Regions from separate parts of the Novosphingobium ginsenosidimutans genome, predicted to be linked through region 1. Evidence: predicted binding sites of a transcription regulator. Region 1 holds the regulator's gene; each other region holds the start of a gene.

Region 1 (3,273 bases):
GCTTCCAGATGAGCTTTGCCGCCGTGATCGCCATCGTTGCCCTGCACGGCGCGGCGCCGATCCAGGCGTTCCTTGCCCCCCGCGAGGAGGGATGGCTGACGCGGGCCGGACGCAACCTTGCCATGCTGCTGCTGACCGGGGTGGTGATCGAGCTGGCGCTGATGCCGATCGGGCTGTTCCACTTCCACCAGTCGGGCGTCTACGGCGCGCTCGCCAACGTCGTGGCGATCCCGCTGACGACCTTTGTCTCGATGCCGCTCATTGCACTCGCCCTGCTGCTCGACCTGTTTGGTTGGGGCGGCCCGGTCTGGTGGCTGGCGGGCAAGTCGCTCGATGCTTTGCTGGCTTTGGCGCATTATGCCGCCAGTCAGCCCGGCGCCGTGACGACCATGCCGGCGATGGGCTGGCAAGCGTTCATGCTGTTTGTTGCAGGCGGGCTGTGGTTGGCGCTGTGGCAAGGCCGGGTGCGGTTGTGGGGGCTGCTGCCTGCGGGCCTTGGGGCCCTGCTGCTGGTGACACTTCGGCCACCAGACCTGCTGGTTTCGGGCGATGGTCGGCATGTCGGGCTGACCGGCGAGGTGCCGGGTGAGCTGCTGGTCTTGCGCGAGGGGCGCGAGGGCTATGCCCAGGATACCCTGCTCGAGCTTGCCGGGATGACCGGTACGCCGCGCAGCCTCGATCAGTGGCCCGCCGCGCGCTGCAATGCCGACCTTTGCCTAGTCGAGGTCTGGCGCGGCAAGCGCACCTGGCGTCTGTTGCTGACCCGGACCCGCGACCGGTTGCCCGAACGCGAACTGGCGGCGGCCTGTGAGCGGGTCGATGTGGTGATCTCCGACCGCTGGCTGCCTCGGTCTTGCCAGCCCAGGTGGCTCAAGGCGGACCGGCGCTATCTGGAGCGAAGCGGGGGCTTGGCGATCGATCTGGCCGATCGCCAAGTAGTCAGCGTGGCCGATAGCCAGGGCGACCACGGCTGGTGGGTGGGGCCAGCACCATACCGGCCCCGGCCCATCCAATCCGTTCAGTGATAGCGGCGCAGCAGGCCGGCCAGCTTGCCCTGGACCAAGACTTCGCCCGGACGATAAATCTGCGGCTCGTAAGCGGCATTGGCCGGATCGAGCCGGATCATGCCGTTGTCGCGGTGCAGGTATTTGAGCGTCGCTTCTTCGCCGCGGACAAGCGCCACCACAATCTCGCCATCGCGGGCGGTGTCGGTCTTGCGGATCAAGGCATAATCGCCGTCGAAGATCCCGGCTTCGATCATCGAGTCCCCGGAGACTTCGAGCGCATAGTGCTCACCCGCGCCGAGCAGGGCTGCGGGGACCGGCAGCATCGCGCTGGTTTCCATAGCCTCGATCGGCACACCGGCGGCGATGCGGCCGTGGAGCGGAATTTCGATCACGTCGTTGGCCGGGGCGGGCTTTGCCTCGGGCGGGCGAATCACCGCAGCCGCGGCACTGTTCGAGTTGGCGGCGCGGGGGCCCTTGGTTACCACGTCTTCCGGCTGCTTCAGCACTTCCAGCGCGCGGGCGCGGTTGGGCAGGCGGCGGATGAAACCGCGTTCCTCCAGCGCCGAGATCAGGCGGTGGACGCCGGACTTCGACTTGAGGTCAAGCGCCTCCTTCATTTCCTCAAACGAAGGGGAGACCCCGGTCTCTTCAAGCTTTACCTGGATGAACCGGATTAACTCATGCTGCTTGCGCGTCAGCATTGCCACAACCTCCCATTCGCGGCCGGGAGAACGACTCTGTTCCCGTGCCGTTTAGTGAACGAATGTGGAACAGGTAAGCAACATTTGAATCGGCGTCAAGCAATTCCGCCATTTTCGAGCGGATAGACCAAAACCGGCGTTCCGGCCGGCAGAACCGGGCTGTGGGCGGGGCGGTCGATCAGGCAATTGCTGCCGGCAAGGGCCGCCAGTGCGCCGCTGTCCTGGCCAAGCGCAGGAGTCACTACCCCCTCCGTCAGAACGCCACGAAGGAACTCGCGCCGTTCGCCGCCTGCGGCCAGATCGGCGGTGAGATGCGCCGTACGTTTCATCGGCAACGGATCTGCCGCGCCAGAAAGGCGGCGCAGCAGCGGCAGCAGAAAGAGCCAGGCAGTCACGAAGCTCGATACCGGGTTGCCGGGCAGCCCCAGCACGATCTGCCGCCCACGCCGCGCCACCAGCAGCGGCTTGCCGGGCTTGATTGCTACCTTCCAGAAATCGAGCTCGGCCCCCCAGGCCTGCAGCGCCGGGATCACCAGATCGTGATCGCCGACCGATGCCCCGCCGCTGGTGACAATCACGTCTGCCCCGGCCGCAGCCTCGAGCGCGGCGATCAGCTCGTCCAACTGATCGGGGATCGGCCCGCGGCGATTGACTTCGCAGCGATGGCTTGCAACCAGCGCGGCGAGCATGGCGCCATTGCTGGCGGGCACCTGGTGCGGCGCGCAGTCGGCTGGATCGGCCGCCAGCTCGTCGCCGCTGTCGATGATGGTTAGGCGCGGCATCCGCCGCACGGCAACGTGGCGATGCCCCGCCGACAGGGTCAGCGCGACATGCGCCGGACTAATCCTGGCGCCGAGGTCAGCCAGGACCGCGCCTTCCGAAAAATCGGAGCCGGCGCGGCGGATGTGCTTGCCGGGGCTGCCGGGGCCATCGCCGGTCAGAATCAAGCGGTCGCCATCGCGGCTGACGTCTTCCTGCACCACGACGGCGCCAGCCCCGTCGGGGAGGACCGCGCCGGTCGAGATCCGCACTGCATGTCCGGCCGCAACAAAGCCCGCGAAGGGGTGGCCGGCAGCGCTTTCACCGATCACTTGCCAGGGGCCGGAAAGGTCGTTCCCGGCCACGGCATAGCCGTCCATGGCCGACATGGCGCAGGCTGGCTGGGTGCGCGCGGCCACCAGCGGCTCGGCCAGCCAGCGGTCCAGCGCCGAGGGCGGATCAACCCGTTCCAGCGGCAGTGGCTCGGCCAGCTCCAGCAAGCGCTGCTGTGCTTCCTCCAGCGGCAGCGGCGCAGACATCAGCTTGCCGCCTTCCAGTCACCTGACTTGCCGCCGCGCTTCTCCAGCAGCCGCAGGCCGCCGATCACCATGCCTTTGTCGAGCGCCTTGGCCATGTCATAGATTGTCAGGAGTGCGACCGAAGCGGCGGTCAGTGCTTCCATTTCCACTCCGGTCTGACCTGAAAGGCGCGCCAGGGCGGTTACCCGCAGGCCATCGGCTTCAAACTCGAAATCGACCGCCACTTTGGACAGCATCAGGGGATGGCACAGCGGGATCAACTCGCTG
Region 2 (3,273 bases), 780 kb from region 1:
CTGTTCTGGGTGAAGGACGGGGCGGTGCGCTGCGCCACCGACCGGTTCTGCTTCCCCGGCATCACCCGCGGCAATGTGATCGCGCTGTGCCAGGGTGGTGCCGCGCCGATCCGGGTTGGCGATTTTCCGCCGCAGGATCTGCTGGGTGCCGATGAGGCTTTCGTCACCGGCACGATGGGCGGGATCACGCCCGTGGCGCGGGTTGACGGCACATCCTTTCCGCCCGGGGCCGGTCCGGTCACGCAAGCACTCCAGGCTGCCTATGCCGCGCTGAAGGATCAATACGCCAGGGAGCACCCATTGCTGTGACAGTCCGGATCGCTATGTGGTCGGGCCCCCGGAACCTCTCAACCGCGATGATGCGCGCGTTCGAGAATCGGGCCGACTGTGCGGTCAGCGATGAACCGTTCTACGCCGCCTACCTGGCGCAAACGGGGCTTGATCATCCGATGCGCGACGAAGTGCTGGCCTCGCAGCCCAATGACTGGCGCGAGGTGGCCGGGCAGCTGATCGGCGCTGCGCCCGATGGTTCCACGATATGGTACCAGAAGCACATGACCCACCACATGCTGCCGGAGTTCGGGCGCGGGTGGATTGCGGCGTGTCGCAATGCCTTCCTGATCCGTGACCCGGTCCGCGTGCTTGCCTCCTACGTCAAGAGCCGGGAAACGGTGACACTCGCCGATATCGGCGTGGTCCAGCAAAGCGAGCTGTTCGATGCCGTGGCTGACCGGCTGGGCTGCGCGCCGCCGGTGATCGACGCGGCGGACGTGCTGTCCGATCCGGCCCGCACACTCGGTGCGCTATGCGCGGCGCTGGAGATCGAATTCGACTCGGCGATGCTCAGCTGGCCAGCCGGCAAGCGCGCCAGCGACGGGGTCTGGGCGCCAGCCTGGTACGCCGGGGTCGAGGCCTCGACCGGCTTTGCCGCGCCTGGCGGGGACGAGATTCCGGTACTGCCGGCCCACCTCGCAGAGATCGCCCAGGAGGCGGCGGAACATTACCGGCGACTGGCGGCCTATAGCCTCTAGTTTCTGGCCAATATAGCCTATAAAGTACTGTCATTACAAAAAAATATGAATGTTCGAAATTTGTTCTAGTTCCCCTCTTGTTCTCATGGAACAGATCAGGTACACCGAGTCGTAGTTGACCTGCTGGGTCGGCTGGTTAGGCAAGGGGACGGACAATGGCTGCACAACTCAAGCTGATTCAGGAAGGCAAGGAAACGATGGACCGTCAGAAGGCGCTGGAAGCGGCGCTGGCCCAGATTGATCGCGCGTTTGGCAAGGGCAGCGCGATGAAGCTTGGCTCGAAGGAAACGATGGAGGTGGAGGCGATCTCCACCGGGTCGCTTGGCCTCGATATCGCGCTCGGGATCGGCGGTCTGCCGCGTGGCCGTGTGATCGAAGTCTATGGTCCGGAAAGCTCGGGCAAGACCACGCTGGCGCTGCACGTCATCGCCGAAGCGCAGAAGAGCGGCGGCACGGCGGCCTTTATTGATGCCGAACACGCGCTCGACCCGGTCTATGCCAAGAAGCTGGGCGTCAACATCGATGAACTGATCGTTTCGCAGCCCGATACCGGGGAACAGGCGCTGGAAATCACCGACACGCTGGTCCGCTCGAACGCGATCGACGTGCTGGTGGTCGATTCGGTCGCCGCGCTGGTGCCCCGCGCTGAAATCGAGGGCGAGATGGGCGATAGCCACGTCGGCCTCCAGGCCCGCCTGATGAGCCAGTCCCTGCGCAAGCTGACCGGCTCGATCAGCCGCTCGCGCTGTATGGTGATCTTCATCAACCAGCTGCGCATGAAGATCGGCGTGATGTACGGCAACCCGGAAACCACCACCGGCGGCAACGCGCTCAAGTTCTATGCCTCGGTCCGGCTCGATATCCGCCGCACCGGCCAGATCAAGGACCGCGACGATATCGTCGGCAACTCCACCCGCGTGAAGGTGGTCAAGAACAAGGTGGCCCCCCCGTTCAAGCAGGTCGAATTCGACATCATGTATGGTGAAGGCATCTCCAAGATCGGCGAGATCCTCGACCTCGGCGTCAAGGCCGGCCTGGTCGAGAAGTCGGGCGCCTGGTTCTCCTACGATTCGATCCGGATCGGCCAGGGCCGCGAGAACGCCAAAACCTACCTCAAGGAAAATCCCGAGCTCTGCGACCGGCTGGAGGCTGCGATCCGCGGCCAAACCGAAGGTCTTGCCGGGGAGATGATGACGGGTCCCGACGGGGACGACGACATGTAATCTTCCCAGGGGAGGGCACCCCGTCCCCCCCAATACCCCAGGGTGCCCTCCACGAAACAGGACCGGCGCGGCGTGCCTCACAGGCCCCGCGCCGGTCTTTTCGTTTGGCACCTAATGCACCTGCGCAAGTCGGTATCAGACCTCACTGTAGGATAGTGGATTGAAAAAAGCTCGAAAATAGAACTGATTGGTCGCCGCCGTCCTTGACCGAAAGGCGTTCGCGCATAGCCTTGACCTGCCCAACAAGGGGCCAAACAGGAGGGGATTCTATGCATCGTCTGAAGGTCGCGGCATTCGCTGCAATGCTGCCGTTTGCGCTCGGCGCATGCGCTACCGTTGTCAGCGGTACCAAGCAGAAGGTCAGCTTCGATTCCAACGCCAAGGGCACCAAAGTGACCCTGACCAGCGGAGAAAGCTGCAACACACCCTGCAAGCTCAAGGTGAAGCGCAAGCATGACCAGCGCGCCGACTTCACCCATGACGGCTATCAGCCAACCTATGTCCTGCTGCAGAGCCGGCTTGGTGGCTCTGCCGCCGGCAACCTCCTGCTCGGCGGGATCATTGGCGGCGTTGTCGATGGCACCAACGGGGCCTCGAACCATCTTTCGCCCAACCCGGTCAATGTCCGGATGGTGCTGATTGGTGAAACTGGCGAAGCGCAATTGCTCGACAATAAGGGCAAGGTGATTGGGACCGTTGCTGCCAGCAACGACAAGGTAAAGCTCGATGTCGCCAAGACGATTGGCGCTGATGCGGCCGGGCTCAGCAAGCCGCCAGCTCCTGCGGCCGCTCCAGCTGTTGCCACTGAGCCTGCTCCCGCCGCTCCATCGGCCGAATCTGCGGCACCTGCTGCTCCGGCCGATGTGCCCAAGGACTGATGGATAAGCCGACCGCCCGGTTAGATCATTCTGACCGGGCGGCTAAGCCTTGGCCAGGCAATGTCGGCATACGCCCACGAACCGTCCGGGTCACGGTCAAGGTTGCTTTCTGGTCCACCATGACGCCAAGAGGCGGAGAGC
Region 3 (3,273 bases), 910 kb from region 1:
CGGCGATGCAGGGCTACCTGCGCAACCCGCTGGCCGATCCGGGGCTGTTCGGCATTGCCCCCGGCGCGGCGCTGGGCGCGGTGCTGAGCTTCTGGACCGGTTGGGCCAGCACCGGCTGGGCCTTGCCCGCCTTCGCGCTGATCGGGGCGGCGGGGGCGATGTTCCTCCTCACCCTGATCGCCGGGAGACAGGGCGGGGTCGTGCTGTTCACGCTGGCCGGCATGATGATCGCCAGCCTGGCCGGCGCGCTGATGAGCCTGGCGATCAGCCTGTCGCCTACGCCCTTTGCGATGAGCGAGATCGTGACCTGGCTGATGGGCGCGCTGACTGACCGTTCCTGGCGCGAGGTCTGGATTGCCGCGCCGCTGACGCTGGCCGGGATCGGTGTGCTGCAGGCGGCGGGCCGCGGGCTCGATGCCCTCACGCTGGGCGAAGCCGCGGCCCGTTCGCTCGGAATGGACCCGCGCCGCCTGCAAGTGCTGCTGGTGCTGGGCGTGGGCCTGACCGTGGGCGGCGGGGTGGCGGTAGCCGGGATCATCGGCTTTGTCGGGCTGATGGTGCCGCACTTCGTCCGCCGCTTCACCGATGGCCGGCCAAGCCACCTGATCCTGCCCTCGGCACTGGCGGGTGCATTGCTGGTGCTGGTCGCCGACTGCCTCTGCCGGATCCTCCCACTGGCGGGCGGAGAGTTGCGGCTGGGGATCGCACTCAGCCTGCTGGGCGCGCCCTTCTTCCTCAACCTGCTGCTGCGCTTGCGGCGGGAGCTGGTGTGATGCTGGCGGCCGAAGCCCTTGTCCTCCCCGGCCGCCTGCGCGGGGTCTCGCTGAACCTGCGGGCGGGCGAGGTCACGGCAATTTGTGGCCCCAACGGCGCAGGCAAATCGAGCCTGCTGTCCTGCCTTGCGGGACTGCTCGCGCCCACGAAGGGCGCGGTGACGCTTGATGATGCGCCGCTTGCCGCCATGCACCCCGAAGCTCGCGCCCGCGCGCTCGGTTATCTGCCGCAGACGCCCGAGGTGGCCTGGGACGTTTCGGTCCAGACCCTGGCCAGCCTTGGCCGCCTGCCCTGGCGCTCAAGCGCGGCTGAGGACTCCGCCGCCATTGATGCCGCGCTCGACGCGCTCGATCTGCCAGCCTTCGCGCACCGCCCGATCTCGCAGCTGTCTGGCGGCGAACGCGCCCGCGCGCTGCTCGCCCGGGTTCTGGCCGGCACGCCGCGCTGGCTGCTGGCGGATGAGCCGCTCGCCAATCTTGACCTCGCGCATCAGCTGGCCCTGCTGGGCCACCTGCGCGCCTGTGCCGCGCGGGGCATGGGGGTGGTGCTGGTGCTGCACGACCTGGCCCTGGCAATGAACCATGCCGACCGGGTGGTGGTGCTGGAACAGGGCGCGCTGGCCGCTGATGGCCCGCCCGACCTGGCGCTGGCCGAACCGGTGATCGCAAAGGTCTGGAACGTTCCGGCGCGCTGGCTGGGTGAGCCGGGCGCGCGGGCGCTGGCGGTGTGATCCGCGCTCAGTTGTCGCAATAGCTGTATTCGCCCGCGCGGCAGCGGCGCACCGCTTCGCGCCAGGCGGCCATCTTCTTTTCGTAGGCGGCGCGTTCGCGGGCGTGGTCGGCCAGGGCGGCCCGGTATTCGGCCTGGCGAGCGGGTTGTTCGCGGTAGGCCTGCCAGCCCTGCGCCTGCTGCGCCTCCTGCGCGCGAACCCGCTGCATCTCATTGATGTTGAGCTGGCGGATGATCGCCTTGTCCTTGGCCCGCGCCGCGGCGCTGCGGCTGAGCAGGGGGTCCTTGGGATCGTCTGCCCGGCCCGGGGCCGATACGGCGACGACGGACAGCGCCACTGCGCCAGCGATCAGACGAGCTTTCATAGGTTGCGACCCTCCCTTGGACCTGATCCGTTTGTGCCGCCAAGAGGTTAACGGAAACAATCCGAATTGCGGTAAACGGGGCGCGGCTGGTCGCAGGAACGAAGCGGGCCAACGGTACGGTAGCGCGCAGAGGACACCGTATTGCGGCCCCCTTGCGGGAATCGAACAAATCTGGAACAGCGGCGCCATGTCGCTCAGTAAAATCGTCGTGCGCGGAGCGCGCGAGCACAATCTCAAAGGCTTCGATGTCGAGCTGCCGCGCGACAGCCTGATCGTGATCACCGGCCTCTCCGGCTCCGGCAAGTCGAGCCTGGCGTTCGACACGATCTATGCCGAGGGTCAGCGGCGTTATGTCGAGAGTCTCTCGGCCTATGCGCGCCAGTTCCTCGAGTTGATGCAGAAGCCCGATGTCGAGCATATCGACGGCCTCAGCCCGGCGATCTCGATCGAGCAGAAGACCACCAGCCGCAACCCGCGCTCGACCGTGGCGACGGTGACCGAGATCTATGACTACATGCGCCTGCTCTGGGCCCGCACCGGCGTGCCCTATAGCCCCGCCACGGGTGAGCCGATCAGCGCGCAGACGGTCAGCCAGATGGTTGACCGGGTCATGGCCCTGCCCGAGGGGACGCGTGCCTATCTGCTTGCCCCGGTGGTGCGCGGCCGCAAGGGCGAATACCGCAAGGAGCTGGCCGAATGGCAGAAGGCCGGCTTCACCCGCGTGCGGATCGACGGCGAATTCTACGGGATCGAAGACGCCCCCGCGCTCGACAAGAAGTACAAGCATGACATCGAGGTCGTGGTCGATCGCATCGCGGTGCGCGAAGGGATCGAGACCCGCCTGGCGGACAGCTTCGAACAGGCGCTGAAGCTCGCCGATGGCCTCGCCTATATCGACCTCGCCGACGGCAATGTTCCCGGGCATGAGGGGGAGAAGGGCGGCGCGATGAAGGGCGCCGGCCTGCCCGACAACCGCATCGTCTTCTCCGAAAAGTTCGCCTGCCCGGTCTCCGGCTTCACCATCGAAAGCCTGGAACCCAGGCTGTTCAGCTTCAACGCGCCGATGGGCGCCTGCCCGGCCTGCGATGGCCTGGGCGAAAAGCTGCTGTTCGATCCGCAGCTGGTCGTCCCGAATGAGGCGCTCTCCCTCAAGCAGGGTGCGGTCGTGCCCTGGGCGAAGAGCAACCCGCCGTCGCCCTATTACATGCAGGTGCTGGCCAGCCTGGCGGCCGAGTTCGGCTTCAGCCTCGATACGCCATGGCAGGAGCTGCCGGTCGAGGTGCGGATCGTCATCCTCCACGGCACCGCCGGCCGGCCGGTCAACCTCACCTTCATCGACGGGAAAAAGAGCTACACGGTCAAGAAGCCGTTCGAGGGCGTGATCGGCAACCTCAACCGCCGCATG

The links. Region 1 encodes LexA, which represses DNA repair genes until DNA is damaged. Its sites were predicted from a motif close to GTTCCNCNCTTGTTCT; they were not measured.
Region 2: the regulator LexA is predicted to act here: its motif matches at 1,100-1,115, upstream of recA (recombinase RecA).
Region 3: the regulator LexA is predicted to act here: its motif matches at 2,031-2,046, upstream of uvrA (excinuclease ABC subunit UvrA).

What each region holds. Positions count from the first base shown of each region.
Region 1 is NZ_CP042345.1:2,392,868-2,396,140, forward strand. Features, by position in the region: gene FRF71_RS11805 (ComEC/Rec2 family competence protein) at 1-1,025, shown strand, start outside; gene lexA (transcriptional repressor LexA) at 1,019-1,708, opposite strand; gene FRF71_RS11815 (molybdopterin molybdotransferase MoeA) at 1,804-3,006, opposite strand; gene moaC (cyclic pyranopterin monophosphate synthase MoaC) at 3,006-3,273, opposite strand, start outside.
Region 2 is NZ_CP042345.1:54,370-57,642, reverse strand. Features, by position in the region: gene FRF71_RS00260 (aminotransferase class IV) at 1-309, shown strand, start outside; gene FRF71_RS00255 (sulfotransferase-like domain-containing protein) at 324-1,031, shown strand; gene recA (recombinase RecA) at 1,187-2,254, shown strand; gene FRF71_RS00245 (hypothetical protein) at 2,524-3,132, shown strand.
Region 3 is NZ_CP042345.1:182,553-185,825, reverse strand. Features, by position in the region: gene FRF71_RS00875 (FecCD family ABC transporter permease) at 1-773, shown strand, start outside; gene FRF71_RS00870 (ABC transporter ATP-binding protein) at 773-1,504, shown strand; gene FRF71_RS00865 (hypothetical protein) at 1,512-1,868, opposite strand; gene uvrA (excinuclease ABC subunit UvrA) at 2,056-3,273, shown strand, end outside.